DNA from 2 places in the Paraconexibacter sp. genome. Region 1 is predicted to be linked to the other one. Evidence: riboswitches for the same ligand, from Rfam matches in the RefSeq annotation. Region 1 holds a riboswitch; the other holds the start of a gene.
The links. A riboswitch is a leader RNA that binds a small molecule or an ion and turns the genes downstream of it on or off. The one in region 1 is predicted to bind cyclic di-GMP.

Region 1 (7,734 bases):
AGCGCGCGGGGATCGCGGCGCCGCAGTCGCGGCAGCGGCCACGCAGGGCGAGCCACGAGACGACGGGGACGTTGTCGCGTGCCCGGATCGTCGTCCGGCACTCGGGGCACCGCGACCGCGGCGCGACGATCGACTCGCCGCGCGGGAGGCGGTGGACGACGACGTTGAGGAAAGACCCGATGAGGAGGCCGAAGAGGAGCGCGAAGAGTGCGGCGACGAGCATGTCGTTCTCGTGATCGGCGCAGGACGGGCGCGGCTTGAGCCGCGCCCGTCGGAACGCGCCGGCTAGTTCGCGGGGATGATCTCGCGCCAGGTGTTCTGGACGATGCCGGCCGTGCCGTAGGAGCGGACGGCGCTGAACGCGTTCGGGTTGAGCGCGAGGTTGAGGTGCGAGGAGCCTGCGACGGTTGTCGCGTCGCCGTCGACGAGGACGCCGCCGTCGATCGTCGCGTTGCCGTGGACGCGGAACGCCTCGCCCGTCGAGTCGTTCTCGTTCGCGTGGTAGATGATCCCGTGGTACGTCGCCGTGCCGTCGATCCAGAGCTGGCCCTGGGCCATGAGGATCATCCCCGGCTCGTCCTTCGAGTTGAAGTCGGTGTTCGACTGGTAGTGGCACGTCGCGTTCTCGATGTAGACGATCGCGCCGTTGAGGCCCTCGACCGGCGGGCAGGTGCCCGCGGGGTAGTACGTGCCGTCGGCGATCGCCCGCGCCTTCAGCCGCGCTCGCGCGTCGACGTCCATCGCCGGCTCGTCGTCGTAGCCGGTCTGCGCGATGTTCGGCGAGATCTGCTTGTTGAGGAGCGAGAGGAGGCCGTTGAGGGCGCTCGTGAGGTCGAGCCCGGTGAGCTTGTGGCCGAGGCACGCCGAGAGCTCGAAGAGCTGAGGCACGCAGCGCACCGCGACGATGCCGCTCTCGCTCGAGCCGGCGCGCGCGTCGATGAGCGCCTTGTGGCCGCTGTTCGAGATCTCGAGGCGCCCGCTGATGATCGCGGCGCGCGGGAGGTCCTCGCTCACCTCCTGCGCCCGGACGAGCGCGATGAGCGTCCGCGTGCGGCCGCGCGCGGACGCCTGCGAGCGGATCCACACCTTCCCGTCGCCGTTGCCGTCGTACCCGGGCTTCGAGCCCGTCGTCGAGTCCGTGTAGTGGTGCTCGTTCGTCCCGCCGTCGTTGTCGTGGACGCTCGTCGACCACGTCGCGTCGGGACCGACGTCCGACGCGCCGAACATCGCGTCGATGTCGCCCTGCGACGGGCACCGCGGGTGGGTCGAGCCCTCCGTGCAGGTCGGGTAGGGGTTGCCCGCCATCCCCTCACCGGGCCAGTCGTTCGACATCTGGAAGATCTGCGCGTTCATCGCCGCCTCGGCGAGGTTGAACGCGGTCTCGCGCGTGCGCACGACGCCGGACTCGGCCTCCTGGGTGTCGATGAGCGCGAGCGTGGCGACGCCGAGACCCATCATCACGCTCATGAGGAGCATCGCGCTGATGAGCGCGATGCCGGTCTCGTCGCGGAGGCGGGTGAGCGCGCTGAGCCGGCGGGTCGTCATGTGACGGAGATCTCCTGGGAGTTGCTGTCGTGGGCGAGGTCGGCCGGGTCGAGCACGCGCAGGACGATCGAGTGCGTGCCCGGGGCCGCCTCGTAGGTGAAGCTGATGCCGGTCCCGACGAGCACGCCGCCGTCGTACCACTCGTACTTGAGCGGCTGGCCCTCCGGGTCGTAGGACGCCGAGCCGTCGAGCACGATGCCCTGCGTCGAGGCCGTGGCGGTGAACGCGGCGACCGGGTGGCGGTTCTGGTTGCGCAGGAAGACGCCGGAGCTGATCGAGGTCTCGGGCACCGTGTCGGTCCCGTCGTCGTCGACGAAGAGGTCGATGTGGATCGACGTGATCTCGCTGAGGTTCGTCGCATCGACCGAGAACACCGGGCGCGTGCCGTTGACGATCGCCTCCACGACCGTGTCGGTCCCGTTCCAGCCCGCCGCGGGGCAGCCGGCCGTCGACGGGACCGCCGGCGGGTTCGCGGTCGTCCAGTGCTGCGTCTGCGTGACGAGGCGCTTGTTCGCGTCGTCGAGGCAGTAGCGGCGGCGCATGACGTTGAGCAGGTTCTCCCCCGCGCCCGGGCTCTCCGGCGCGACCGTCTTGAAGACGATGTCGTTCGGGCTCACCGCGTCGAACGCCTGCGGCTGCTCGAGCGTCGGGCTCGCGAGGTTCCGGAGGTCGCGGGAGAGCTCCTCGACGGTGCGCCGCGCGGCGTCCTGCGCGTCGACCCGCACGCTCGCCTCGCTCTGGTCGCTGCGCGCGCTCTCGTAGGTGAAGAGCGTCGCGCCCAGGACGATGACGAGGAGGCTCATCGCGACGAGCAGCCCGGTGAGGCTCTCGCCGCGCTCTTCGCCCAGGCGACTGCGAAGGCGGCGGATCATCCGGTCACCGGTCCCAGGAAGGTGCTCTCGGCCATGTTCTCGTCGACGGCGACGACCCAGTAGGTGTGGCTCGTCCCCTTCGCCGTCGCGTCGGTGTAGGTGAGCTCGGACCCGGTGCCCGTGCGGTCGAAGCGCGACGCGATCGTCGTGCCGTCCCGGTAGATCCGGTAGTACTCGACGCTGTCGCCGAGGTCCGAGTCCGAGCCGGCGTCCCAGGTGAGGACGGGCACGCCGCTCGCGGTCGAGACCTGGAGGTTCGACGGCGGGCTCGGCGGCGAGTTGAAGATCGACGTCGTCGCGTCGTTCGACTTCGCTCCCTCGCGCAGCGGGGTGCCGGGCGTCGTGTCGACGGCGACGGCGTAGTAGGTGTGCGAGCCGGCCGGCGGGCTCGTCTCCCGGCAGCTCGTCGCCTTCGTGAGGGTGCACACCATCACGGGCGTGGAGAGCGGCCTCTTGCGGTAGACGCGGTACCCCATGATGTCGCGCTCGGAGTTCGCCCGCCACTCGAAGTCGACGACGCCGTTGTTGAGACCGGCGTCGAAGTCCTTCACGGGGTACGGGACGCGGCGGTTGATCGTCATCGCGGTCTGGCGGATCGAGCCGAACTGGCCGAAGCGGTCGAAGGCCTTCGCGCCGACGAGGTACGTGCCGTCGAGGACCTCGCCCTCGTTCGGCGACGACCCGCTCGACACGCTGCCGAGCTGCCAGGTGAACGACCAGCTCGTGTCGGCGCCGGTCGCCGCACCCTGGGCGGTGCCGTCGACGTACCAGGCGGCGCTCTCCGCCGGGGCGTTCGTCGCCGCGGTGAAGCTCACGCTCGAGCCTCCGGAGATCGGCGACGCGTTGCCGGGGGTGACGGAGACGACGGCGGGCGCGGCGGCGAGACCCGGGTTCGCGATCGCGGTCGCCTGGAGCGAGTACCGCGTGCCGCCGCCCTTGTCCCAGCGGACGAGGACGACCAGGCGCTTGTAGTCGGAGGGCACGGTGTCGGTCCCCTCGTGCGGGCAGACGAGGAGGCAGATCCCCACGCTCGCCTCGGTGAGGTTGTCGACGGTGCCGTCGAGGTCGAGGTCGATGCCGCAGTCGCCGACGCTGAGGCCGGCGGTCGCCGCGAGGTTCGTGCCCTGGATGCTGCCGTCGACGCCGAGGAGCTCGCGGCACTCCTCCGGGGTCGTCTGGCCGTTGCCGCTCGCGCAGAAGAGCGTGCCGTCGTGATCTCCGGTGCCGTCGGCCGCATCGTCGACGTCGCAGACCCCGACGGCGACCGTGTAGTCGTAGCCGCGGCGGCGGATCGTCCAGCCTCCGCCCGTCGGCGTCGAGTCGGCGAGCTCGGGCGTCGCCTGGACCTTCGAGACGACGGCGGCGGGGACGAGCGCGTCGTAGGGCACGGAGCGCACCTCCTCGACGATCTCGCGCTGCAGCGAGACGGCCTGCTCGCGAGCCTTCGTCGTCGTCGTCACGGCGTTCGCCATGTCGAGCATCGAGACCGTGCCGAGCATCCCGACGAGGAGGATCACGGTCGCGATCATCACCTCGACGAGAGTGAGACCGGATTCGCAGCGGAGGGACGCCGGACGCTCCATGCACCCTGTGTCGGCCTCTTTCGACCGGCGACGACTCATCCGGCGGGATCTGGACGAGTGGTCGATGGCCCCCTCCCCAGTTGCTGGACGGAGGCTGGACGGGTGCCCCACCGATCGTGGAACGAGTGAGGGGGCGGTCCCGCCACGGGACCGCCCCCTCACCGAAACGCGGACGAGGCGGGCCCGGGGGCCCGCCTCGTCGTGAAGCGACTGATGTCGGTGAGCCGACTACCAGGAGCCGCTCGTCGGGCAGCCGCCGTTGCCGGCGGTCGTGCACGAGCGGGTGAAGACGCCGGCGCCGGTCTTCGTGATCGTGAACGCGTTGCCGGTCTCCGAGGCCGCCGTGACGGTGTAGCTGTCGGCGGTCGTGATGTTGACGCTGCCGCCGGTGCCCGTGACCGTGCTGCCGAGGAGGACCTGCGGCGAGGACGAGCAGTTCGTCGGCGTCTGGCGCTCGTCGACGAGGCACGACTCGAGCTGGGTCACGGCGTTGCGGGCGTCGGACTTCGCGGCGGAGTCCTTCGCCTTGTCGCGCTGACCGAGGAACGTCGGGAGCGCGATCGCGGCGAGGATGCCGATGATCAGGATGACGACGAGCAGCTCGATGAGCGTGAAGCCACCCTCGTCGTTGCGGAACTTCTGCAGCATGTGATCCTCCTGGGATCTGGGACCTGTGGTTTGCGCCAGCTCCGCGGTTCTCCGCCCCCGTGGGTCCTTCCCGGCCCGGTGGCAGCTCGGCTGCCTCACGTGTGCGAGGCCCGTGGCTTTGCGTCCCGCCCTCACGGACGGTTTGCCGTTGGCACCTTGGCTCTGGCTTCTGACACGTCCCCCATCGGCGCCTCCCCAGAAGCCCTTGAGCACTTGGACGTTCGTCCTACGCACCGCCGGTGCGGCGGGAGGACGGCGCCACGGACGGGGTCCGGCAGGGATCTGCGACGATCCGGCGAGTGGTCGCGCGCCGCCTGCTCCTCTACCTCGCCCTCGTGCTGCTCGTCCTCTCCGTCGCCGGCCTGCTCGCCTCGAGCCCCGATTCCGGGGACGACGAGGCGTCCGCCCCGCCCTCGGCCGGCCCCGCTCCCGCGACCGTCGACCGGGTCGAGGCGACGCTGCCGTCCGAGGAGCCGGTCGAGGCCATGGTCGGCGACGTCCTCGCGCTCACGGTCCGCACCGACGAGGCCGGCCGCGCGGAGATCGCAGAGCTCGGCGTCGACGTGCCGATCGGGCCCGGGCTCGAGACGCCGATCCTCGTCCCGCTCGAGCGCGCCGGCCGCTTCCCCGTCACCCGCCGTCTCTCGGACGAGCGCCTCGGCACGCTCGTCGTCCGCCCGCGGTGAAGCACGTCGAGTCCACGCTGGAGCGGCGCGCCGACGCCCTCGACGGGCTGCGGGGCCTCGCCTGCATCGCCGTCATCACCTACCACGCGTGGCTCTACAAGGCAGGGACCGAGCCGTTCTCGAGCCGCCGGGAAGGGCTCTTCGACGACACGATCCACGAGCTGCGACTCGGGCTGACGTGCTTCTTCGTCCTCAGCGGCTTCCTCCTCTTCACGCCGTGGGTGAAGGCGGCGATCGAGAAGCGCCCGTCGCCGAGGCTCGGCCCCTACGCGCTGCGGCGCGCCGCCCGCATCGCGCCCGCGTACTACCTCGCGCTCTTCGGGTCGATCGCGCTGCTGTCGGGCCGCCGGGGCGACGACCCGGCGATCCGGCTGCCGCCGAGCGAGGATCTCTGGACGTACTTCGTCTTCGGGCAGAACTTCCAGACCGACACGGTCCTCAAGCTCGACCCGCCGATGTGGTCGCTCGCGACGGAGCTCATGTTCTACGCGGTCCTCCCGATCTTCGGCTGGATCGCGATGCGCAAGCTCTGGCACCGCGGGCGGACGGGGCTCCTCGTCGCCTGCGGGGTCATGTTCGGCGGGGGCGTCGCCTTCAACGCGTGGCTCGCCGCCGATCCCGATCTCAACGCCTACGTGCTCTCCAAGCAGGTCCCCGCCTTCGCGACCTACTTCGCGCTCGGGATGCTCGCGGCCGTCGTCGCGTACGGCTGGAGGACGTCCTCGCGCGCGATCCTGTGGTCGCTCTACGCCGGCGGGATCCTCGCCGTCCTCCTCGGCGCCTGGTGGGCGGCCGACTGGGGCGCGCGCGCGGACCGCGTGCAGTGGCGCGACACGGGCGCGGCGCTCGGGTTCGCGGCGATCGTCGTGGCGGCGTGGATCTCCGCGCGCCCCGCGCGGTTCCTCGTCTGGCCGCCGTTCGTGTGGATCGGCATCGTCTCCTACGGGATCTACCTCTGGCACGTCCCGTTCATGGTGTCGCTGCGCGCGGAGGATCTCCTCCCCTCGTCGACGCCGGGGACGCTCGCGGTCGTGGCGGTGCCGACCCTCATCGTCGCGTCGCTCAGCTGGTACAAGGTCGAGAAGCCGACGCAGGACAGGGCGCGGCGCAAGCGCGCGTCCCGCCCCCGGGTGCCGGAGCCGACGGGCGTCCCCGGCCGCGAGGCGCCCTGAGGACGAGGCGGGGGGGGGGCTCAGCCCGCCTCGGAGCGCAGCCGCTCGCCCGCCTCCTGGGCGTCGTGCTCGGGGATGAAGCTCCCCGAGCCCTCGCACCACGGGCAGGTGACGCTGTGCTCGGAGCCCCCGAGGCGCGAGACGAGAGTGCCGGTGCCGCGGCACGGCGTGCACTGCTGACGGGTGTCGGGGGCGTCCTCGGCCACGACGGCGCACAGTAGCGACCCGGCCTCGCGGCCGCGGGTCGGTCGTCCGTCCACCGCTCTCACCGGATCTCGGGAAGCTGCCGATGAGGGGCGGGATGCGACCCGTATCGCGTTTCCGTCACGACGACGGGTTCACGCTCGTCGAGGTGATGGTGACAGCGGTCATCCTCGCCTTCGGCCTGCTCAGCATCCTCACCCTCGTCGACCGCGCGAACGGGACGACGACGACCACCGTCGGCCGCGAGGCGGCGACGAACATCGCGCGCGAGGTCGTCGAGCGGGCCCACGCCGTCGACTACGGCGACCTCACCCCGGGCCTCGCGCCGCAGGCCCTGCGCGCCGCGGTCGACCCGACCGGGGCGCGCGAGAGCGTCGCGACGACCGCGACGCGCTGGACGATCCCGTCCGGGCGCTCGGCGACCGGTCAAGGGAGCCCGCCGCGCATCGACCTCGACGTGACCGCCTGCTCGGTCCTCGCCCCCTCGAGCCGGCCGCGCGTCATCGACCCCACCCTGACGCTGTGCCGGTCCGCCGGCGGCGGGTCGGGCGGCGGCACGACCACGACCACCTCGTCGGGCTCCTGCTCGATCCGGGCGACCGACGACCCGACGATCGGCGTGACGATCGAGCTCCTCGTGTCCGTCGACCTGTGCGTCGGCGGGGCGCTCGCCGGCGCGGTGTGCACGCTCCTCGGACCGACCGCGCCGCTCGACGCCGTCCTCGACCCGCTCGTCGGCGAGGACGGCGCGGTCAACGTCCTCCTCGGCACGCTCGGCGGCTCGTTCGGAGCCGATCTGTGCGGCGGCCGGCCCGTCGTGCCCGTCCCCGACGGCACCGCTCCGGCGGACAGCGCCCGGCGCGTCGCCGTCACCGCCTCGTGGGGTCCGCGCGACACGCAGTCGGTGACGCTCACGACGATCGTCCCGAGGCCCTCGTGACCGGTCACCGCAGCCTCGCCGCCCGCCTGCGGGCGCAGGACGGCGTCTCGCTCGTCGAGCAGCTCATCGTCATGGCCGTCGCGC
Region 2 (7,734 bases), on a different contig from region 1:
AGGCGGTCCGCGCGTCGCGCCGGACCGCGCTGCGCGCCCGGCCGGGGATGCGCACGTAGACCTTCCTGCGCCCCGGCGAGTCGAGGCGCACGGTCCGCCGCGCGAAGACGTCGCCGCGGTAGCTCACCCGGAGGCGGCACGTGCCCGCCTCGTTGCCCCCGCACGTCACCGGGATGCCGCGCTCGAGGGCGCCGTCGCGCGTCGTGCCCACGGAGGGAGGACGCGTGAGCCGCCGCTTGTCGACGCCCGCGATCTTCCGGATCGCGTTGTTGGCGCGGTCGGACACGTAGAGGACCCCGTCGCCCGCGTACGCGATCCCGCGCGGGCCGTCGAAGCGGGCGTCCCGCGCCGGGCCGTCCTCCGCGCCGCGGTCCCCGCCGGCGACGGTGGCGACGACCCCCTCGGGGCTCACGACGCGGATCCGGTGCGTCCCCGCGTCGGCGATCCACACGAAGCCGTCCTCGTCGACGTCGATCGCGGCCGGCCGGCCGAACGTCGCGTATCCCGGCGGGCCGTCGCGCACCCCGTACTCCCCGGTCCCGGCGAACGTGCGATGCGTGCGCCCGGTGCGGGAGACCTTCCGGATGCGCTGGCGGCCGTAGTCCGTCACGTAGACGGCGCCGTCGGGGCCGACGTCGACGCTCCAGGGCTCGTCGAGGCCACTGGTGACGGTCTCGCGCTCCCCCGTCGCCGGATCGACGCGACGGACCCACCCGGCGTCGGCCTCCGCGACGAGGATGTCCCCGTCGGGCGCGACCGCGACGTCCCTGGGACGTGCCCAGAACAGGCCCGGCGTCGCATCGGTCACGATCCCGCCGTTCGACGTCGCCTTGCGGATGAGCCCGTTGTGGTAATCGGCGACGTAGACGTCCCCGTCGGGACCGACGTCGAGGCCCGCGGGAGCGTTGAACTCGGCGAGGAGGCCGATGCCGTCGGTCGCGTCGCCCTCGCCCGACCCGGCGAGCGTCTCGACGATGCCGGCGGGCGTCACGCGGCGGATGCGATGGTTCTGCATGTCGGCGACGAGGACGTTGCCGTTGCCGTCGAGGGCGATCCCGGCCGGCGCGCTCAGCCGCGCGGCGGTCCCGAGGCCGTCCACCCAGCCGCCGGCGCGCTCGCCGGCCAGGACGACGACGGTCGCGCCGTTGGGCTGCTGCGGCCCCTGGGCGGAGGCCGCCGGGCCGAGGAGCGCCGCGACCGCGAACGGGAGGACGGCGATCGCGCGCGCGCGGGACACGCCAGCGAGGAGAGCAGTCGCGCCCGCGCTTCGCATCCCCCACCGGCCGGTGTCGCCGTGTGGAATGCTCGCGGCCGATGGTGCGCTTTTCTCCTCCGCCCGCGCTCGCAGGGCTGCTCGCCGCGGCGGCGCTCGCGCTCGGCGCGTGCAGCGACGACCCGAGCCTCGATGCCCCGGCGAGCGGCGAGGAGGTGCCTGCCGGCGGGGTCGAGGCCCGCTTCGAGGCCTCCGCGGACGGCCTCGCGCCGGAGGAGGTCACCGTGCCGTTCGCGGTCCCGGTGCGCCTCGAGGTCACCTCGGCGGACGGGCGCCCCTACGAGGTCGTGCTCGAGGACGGCCTCGGGCCGGGCGAGGACGCGACGGTCGACGTCCCCGCCGACGGCACGGGCGAGGCCGACGTCGGCCCGTTCGATCCCGGGCGATACGTGCTGCGTCTCGCGGGCGACGATCCCTCGGCGACCCTCGTCGTCGAGGAGTAGCTGCGCCCGCGGCGCCGCCCCAGGGTACGCTCTCGCGCCATGGCCCTGAGGTCGCTCGGCGCGTTCCTCGCGCTCGTCGCGTCGGCGGCGGGCATCGTCGCCTGCGGCGCCGCCGCCGGTGACCCCGGGCGCATCGCGCCGTTTCGCGCGGAGGTGCCCGCGCTGCCGATCCCCGCGCCTCCGGCGAGCTCCGCGGAGGACGATGCGACCGAGGACGCGACCGGCGATGCCGCCGAGAGCGCCCCGGAGGGTGATGTCGCGAGCGCCGCGCGCGGCGAGGCCGAGGGCCGGCCGGCGAGCGGTGCGCCCTCCGACGCCGAGGTCGCCGCCGAGCTGCGCGAGGCGTTCGAGCTCCCCGGGGGCGGGAAGACGAGCGGCCGTGACATCGTCAACGCGGCGACGCTCATGCCGGACGGCCTCGCCGCCGCGCCCCCGACCGCGCCGCGGGCGGTCCGCGCCATCATCCACGCGGGCAACCAGGTCGCGAGGAAGCCGTACGTCTACGGCGGAGGGCACGGGAAGTGGATCGACACGGCCTACGACTGCTCGGCGTCGATGTCCTACGCCTTCGCTGCCGCCGGACTCATCGACCGCACGATGGTGTCCGGGCAGTTCGCGGAGTGGGGCGAGCCGGGCCCCGGCAAGTGGGTGACGATCTACGCCAACGGCGGCCATGCGTTCATGACGGTCGGGGGCCTGCGCTTCGACACGAGCGGGCTGAAGCAGACCGGCTCGCGGTGGCAGACGGGCGGCCGCTCGACGGCCGGCTTCACCGTGCGCCACCCGAAGGGCCTCTAGCACCGCCCGCCCGGCGTCCCCGGGGACGTCCACCGCAGCTGCGGCACGGGTTGAAGAAGGCGCCGGGCGTGCCGATAGCCGGGGCATGGCCCTCGTCGCGCCCCGCCCGCCCCTGCCGCGCCGCCGTCCCGGCGCCGGAGCGCGCGCGAGCGACGCCGAGCTCGTCCGCGAGGCCGCGCGTGGCGACGAGGCGGCGCTCGAGGCGATCGACGCCCGCTACCGGGCGGCGCTCGAGCGCTACTGCCGCACGATCGTCCTCCAGCACGCCGACGCCGAGGACGCCGCCCAGGCGGCGCTCGCCGCGGGCCTCCGGGCCATCGCCGACGGACGCGCCGAGCCGACCGCGCTGCGCGCCTGGCTGTACAAGATCGCTCACCGCGAGGCGCTCGCCGTGCTGCGCCGGCGACCCCCGGCCGCCGAAGCCGACCTCTCCGACGAGGCGATCGCGGAGCTCGTCCCCGCGGCGAGCGACCGCACGGTCGAGCGGGAGCGGCTCGCCGAGCTCCTCGACGACCTCCGCGCCCTCCCCGAGCGCCAGCGCTGCGCGCTCGTCCTCCACGAGCTCGGCGGCCTGCGGCACGACGAGATCGCGAGCGCGCTCGAGATGCCGTCCGACGCCGCGGCCCGCCAGGCCGTGAGCACGGCGCGCCGGAGCCTGCGCCGGCGTCGTCGACGCGACCTCCACGTCCTCTTCCCGGCCGGCCCGGTCGTCGCACTCGCGAGCGCGGGCGCGGGGGCCGGGGCCGCCGGCGTCGCCGCGGTCGGCGGCGCGAGCGGCCTCGGCGCGATCGGCGCGTGGATCGCGGGCGCCGGCGTCGCCGCGAAGTGCGCGGCCGTCTGCGCCGCGATCGGCGCGATCGGCGCCGGCTCGCTCGCCGTCGCCGAGCAGCCGCAGCGACCCGCCGAGCGGGAGGCCGCAGCGACACCCGAGGCGTCCGGGCCAGGCTCCGCCCCCGCGGTCGAGCGCGCGGCCGACGAGCCCACCCCGGCGGCCCGCCTGCGGGACGCCGAGGCCGCCGAGCGCGCAGCGCAGCGCCGCGCGGCCGACCGCCGTCGCCGGGAGGCCGCGGCCGAGCGTGCGACCGCACGCCGCGAAGCAGCGCGCGAGCGCCGCGAGAGCACGGCCGTGACCGTCCCGGCCGCCGAGGCGGAGCCCGACGTCATCGAGGTCGAGGTGACCGGCGAGGCGGGCGCGATCGTCCCGGAGGGCACGGAGCCCGCGGCCTCCGCGCCGGCCCCCGCCCCGCCCGCTCCCGCCCCCGCGACGCCGCGGGCGACGCCGGGGACGAGCGTCGTCGTCGAGGACTCGGACGTCGGCTCCGTCGTCGCCGAGGGCACCTCCGCGGGCGAGGTCGTCGTCGAGGTCCCATGAGCGCCGACGCGCCACATACGAGGTCGCGCGCTCACATTCGCCCCACGTTCCCCCTCTCGAGGGTTGAGGCACGGATGATCCGCCGCCTCGGAAAAAGGCACACCCGTCGCGAGGCGGGGTCGCACAACCAGGGGCCTCCGCCCGGAGGCCGCCCAGTCGCCCGAAGGAGCATTCCGTGTCCCACCGTCTGACCAGGATCGCGGCAGCGGCGCTCGCCGCCGTCGCGATCGTCCCCGCGAGCGCCCAGGCCGCGAAGACCCCGACGTCGAAGGACGTCGCCCGCCACGTCGAGAAGGCGATGGAGGCGACGAGCTCCCTCGAGCGTCTCGTCGACCGCGGCAGCGACCGCAAGGCCGTCTCGCGCCTCAAGCGCTCCCGCCGCACCGGCGCCAACGCCGCCCGCACCGCGCGCCGCTACGCCGCCCGCGCCCGCTCCCACACCGCCCAGGAGCGCGCGATCGGCGCGCTCGCCGCGGCCGGGGCGCTGCAGGCGCAGAACGTCGCCGACTACGCCGCGCTCATCGAGCAGGCCGACGGCACCCTCCAGCGCCGGCTCGCCCAGGGTCTGCGCCCGACGCTCGCGAGCCGCGACTCCGTCATCGCCTCCCTGCAGTCGCTCGTCGACCGCATCGAGGACGAGCAGCTGAAGGCGATCGCCGCCCAGGCGCTCGCCGCGCTCACGGCGCAGGCCCCCGCGGCGCTCGAGGCCCTCGCGGCGCTCGACATGGACGCGCTCCCCACGCGCATCACCGACCTCGTCGCGACGGCGATGGAGATGGCGACCGCCGCGCTCGACCACGTCACCTCGCAGCTCGGCACGCTCATCCCGTCCCTCCCCGTCGCCGCGCAGGAGCCCGTCGCCCAGGCGCTCGCGACGGTGACGACGGTCCTCGCCGGCCTCACGCCGATGATCGAGCAGATGGGCGCGACCATCACCGCCACGATCGACGGCGTCATGACGATGGTCAACGAGCTCCTCGCGACCATCCCCGGCGTCTCCGGCATCCTCGCCGGGCTCCCCGGCGGCGACGCCGCGGGCGGCGACTCCGGCTCGGCCGCGCCCGGCGGCCTCCTCGGCGGCCTCGAGGGCCTCATCCCCGACCTCGGCGGGATCCCCGTCGTCGGCGGCCTCCTCGACTCGATCCTCGGGAACCTGCCGATCATCGGCGGGCTCCGCTAGGACCTCGCGCCTCGCCCGACGCCCCGTCCCGCGCGCACCGCGGGGCGGGGCGTCCGCGTGCGTGGGTCACGACGTGTGGCGTTCCAGCGACGCTCCGCGTCGCTGATTCTCCACACGTGCCGGTGCGCCGCGACGTGTGCGGGGGAGGTGTGGCGCCGCGCCGCAGCGCCGGCGCCCGGGGACGGGGCTCTCAGTCCCCGAGGATCCGCAGCTTCCGCACCGGACCCTCGACGTAGCAGTCCTCCTGCTCGCTGCAGTCGATGCGGTGGGCCTGCCAGTAGTACGTGCCCGGCCGGTTGATGAAGTGGCTGCGCAGCCCGCGGTAGCGCTCGACCTTCTTCGTGAAGAGGCTGCCCTTGCGGCGACCCATCTTGCGGAAGTAGACGGGGTTCTTGAGCCGCCCGTCCTTCGCCTTCTTCTTCGACTTGGAGACGCGGACGAAGAGGGCGTCGTTGCCGGTCGTGCGGACCTTGAACGTGAACCGGGTGCCGGCGTCGAAGCCCTTGTTCGCCTTGGGCCACACCGAGCGGGGCGGCGGCGGGGCGTCGTCCTCCGGGCCGGAGACCCCGGCGGAGGCGACGGCGCCCGAGCCGGCGAGGGCGACGAGCGTCGCGGCGACGAGAGCGGAGCTGCGCACGGACATCGGAGCGAGGCTACGCCATCCGCGCGATCTCCACGCCGCCGGCTCCGACGTTCGTCGAGAGGCGGTCGAGCGCCGCGTCGGTCCCGTCGCGCGCCTCGCGATCGTCCGCCCCGGGCTCGCGGTGGAGCCCGTGGACCCGGAGGACGCCCGTCCCGCGGTCGAGCGCGGCGTCGGCGCGGGCGACGAGGCGCTCGCCGACGAGGACCGGGAGGACGTAGTACCCCCATCGGCGCCGGTCCGCCGGGACGTAGATCTCGAGTCGGTGCGAGAACCCGAAGACCGCCTCCGTGCGACGGCGGTCGCAGAGGAGGTTGTCGAACGGCGAGAGGGCGAGCGAGGCGCGGCCGGGCTCGAGGTCGCCGAGACGCGCGACGTCCTCCTCGTGCGCGTACCAGGGGCCGGGGAGCAGCGCGCCGTCGTCGCCGCGGACCGCGACCTCCGCGAGCGGACCGTCCCGCCGGGCCAGGCGGCGCAGGACGCCGGGGAGATCCTCGTACCGCCCGCGCGTGAAGTGCGCACGGACCTCGGGTGCACGCGCGACCCCGAGCATCCGCACCGCCCGCAGCGCGGCGGCGCGCGTGACGGCGGCGGGCCCGCGCGGGACGCCCTCCGGGGCGTCGGCCGGCAGGCAGCGCTCCAGGAGGTCCCAGCGGCGCGCGCCGCCCGGCGCGTCGCGATCCGCGACGCCGATCCGCCCCGTCATCCAGAGGACGTCGAGCATCCGGGCGACGGTCTGGCGCGAGGACACCTCGTCGGTCCAGTGGCCGTGACGCCACGGCTCGGCCGAGCGGTCCGTGAGCGCGCGGGCCGGCAGCGGGCCGTCGCGCCGGAGCGTGCGCAGGACGCTGCGCGCGAAGCCGCGGTTCGCCTCGAGGAACGCCCGCCGGCGCGCGGTCCGCGGCGACGGACCGTCGAGGTGGCGGCGCATCGCCGCGCGATGCACCGGGAGGTCGTCGACGTGGCAGAGCGACGCCTCGTGAGCCCAGTACTCGAAGAGCTGCCGCTCGCGATACGCGGCCTCGGCGATGTGGTCCTCGTCGACCGCCCCGATGCGCGCCGCGAGGACGAGACGGGGCGAGCGAGCGACCGTCGCGACGGGATCGAGCTGCAGGCAGCCGAGGCGGCGCACGACCTCCGCGATGCGCCTCGACTCCTCGCCGGCGGGCGGCCGGCCCGGCGGATCGACCGCGAGGCCCTGCGCGTGGAGGGCGAGCCGGCGCACGTCCGCGACGTCGAGGACCCGGGCGGTGGACACCCCGCGGACGCTACCCGCCATCATCAGGGGGGTGACCACCGACGCCGCCGACCGGATCGAGGTCCTCGAGGACGAAGGCGCCCCCATGCCGCCGTCGCTCGCCGACGCGATCGGCGGCCCGCTCGGCGCGGCGGAGTCGGCGGCCCCCGCCGCCGCGTTCGTCGTCGTCTACACGGTGGCCGGCCAGGAGGTGAAGACGGCGGCGATCGTCGCGGTCGCGATCACCGTCGTGCTCGGCTTCGCGCGGATCGTGCGCGGGCAGACCGTGCAGTACGCGCTCAGCGGCCTCTTCGGCGTCGCGCTCGCGGGGTTCGTCGCGACGCGGACCGGCAACGCCGAGGACTTCTTCCTCCCCGGGCTCCTCGCGAACCTCGGCTGGGGCGCCGTCTTCCTCGTCTCGGCCGCCGTCCGCCGTCCGCTCATCGGCTACCTCGCGATCGCGCTCGGCGCCCGCCCGCGGAATCCCGCCGCCCTCGAGAAGCCGGCGTGCGAGGGCGAGCGCTGCAAGTCCCGGTCGGACTTCCGCGCCTGGCGCACGGACCCGGCGTTCGTCCGCGCGGCCACCCGCGTCACCCTGCTGTGGGCCGCCCTCTTCTTCACGCGGCTCGCCGTCCAGCTCCCCCTCTACTTCGCCGACGCGCTCGTCGCGCTCGGCACCGCGAAGATCGCGATGGGGATCCCGCTCTTCGCGCTCGGGGTGTGGCTCTCGTGGCTCCTCATGCGCCCGGTCATCCGCCCTCCCCTCGCACCGGGAGATGGCGCGACGGCCT

Region 2: it holds a riboswitch for cyclic di-GMP, as region 1 does, so the genes downstream of both, ACME2J_RS03940 (hypothetical protein) here and ACME2J_RS14240 (type IV pilin protein) in region 1, are expected to answer to the same signal.

Annotation. Positions count from the first base shown of each region.
Region 1 covers NZ_JBLKKY010000041.1:2,476-10,209, forward strand. Annotated here, with positions in the region: gene ACME2J_RS14220 (prepilin peptidase) at 1-223, opposite strand, end outside; gene ACME2J_RS14225 (pilus assembly PilX family protein) at 286-1,545, opposite strand; gene ACME2J_RS14230 (PKD domain-containing protein) at 1,542-2,417, opposite strand; gene ACME2J_RS14235 (prepilin-type N-terminal cleavage/methylation domain-containing protein) at 2,414-4,039, opposite strand; gene ACME2J_RS14240 (type IV pilin protein) at 4,229-4,648, opposite strand; cyclic di-GMP riboswitch class I at 4,726-4,805, opposite strand; gene ACME2J_RS14245 (hypothetical protein) at 4,948-5,334, shown strand; gene ACME2J_RS14250 (acyltransferase family protein) at 5,331-6,506, shown strand; gene ACME2J_RS14255 (YuiA family protein) at 6,527-6,712, opposite strand; gene ACME2J_RS14260 (type IV pilus modification PilV family protein) at 6,808-7,650, shown strand; gene ACME2J_RS14265 (PulJ/GspJ family protein) at 7,647-7,734, shown strand, end outside.
Region 2 covers NZ_JBLKKY010000007.1:6,655-14,388, forward strand. Annotated here, with positions in the region: gene ACME2J_RS03920 (NHL repeat-containing protein) at 1-1,237, opposite strand, end outside; gene ACME2J_RS03925 (cupredoxin domain-containing protein) at 1,315-1,716, shown strand; gene ACME2J_RS03930 (hypothetical protein) at 1,756-2,514, shown strand; gene ACME2J_RS03935 (RNA polymerase sigma factor) at 2,600-3,886, shown strand; cyclic di-GMP riboswitch class I at 3,973-4,050, shown strand; gene ACME2J_RS03940 (hypothetical protein) at 4,062-5,066, shown strand; gene ACME2J_RS03945 (hypothetical protein) at 5,257-5,709, opposite strand; gene ACME2J_RS03950 (DNA glycosylase AlkZ-like family protein) at 5,720-6,964, opposite strand; gene ACME2J_RS03955 (DUF3159 domain-containing protein) at 6,996-7,734, shown strand, end outside.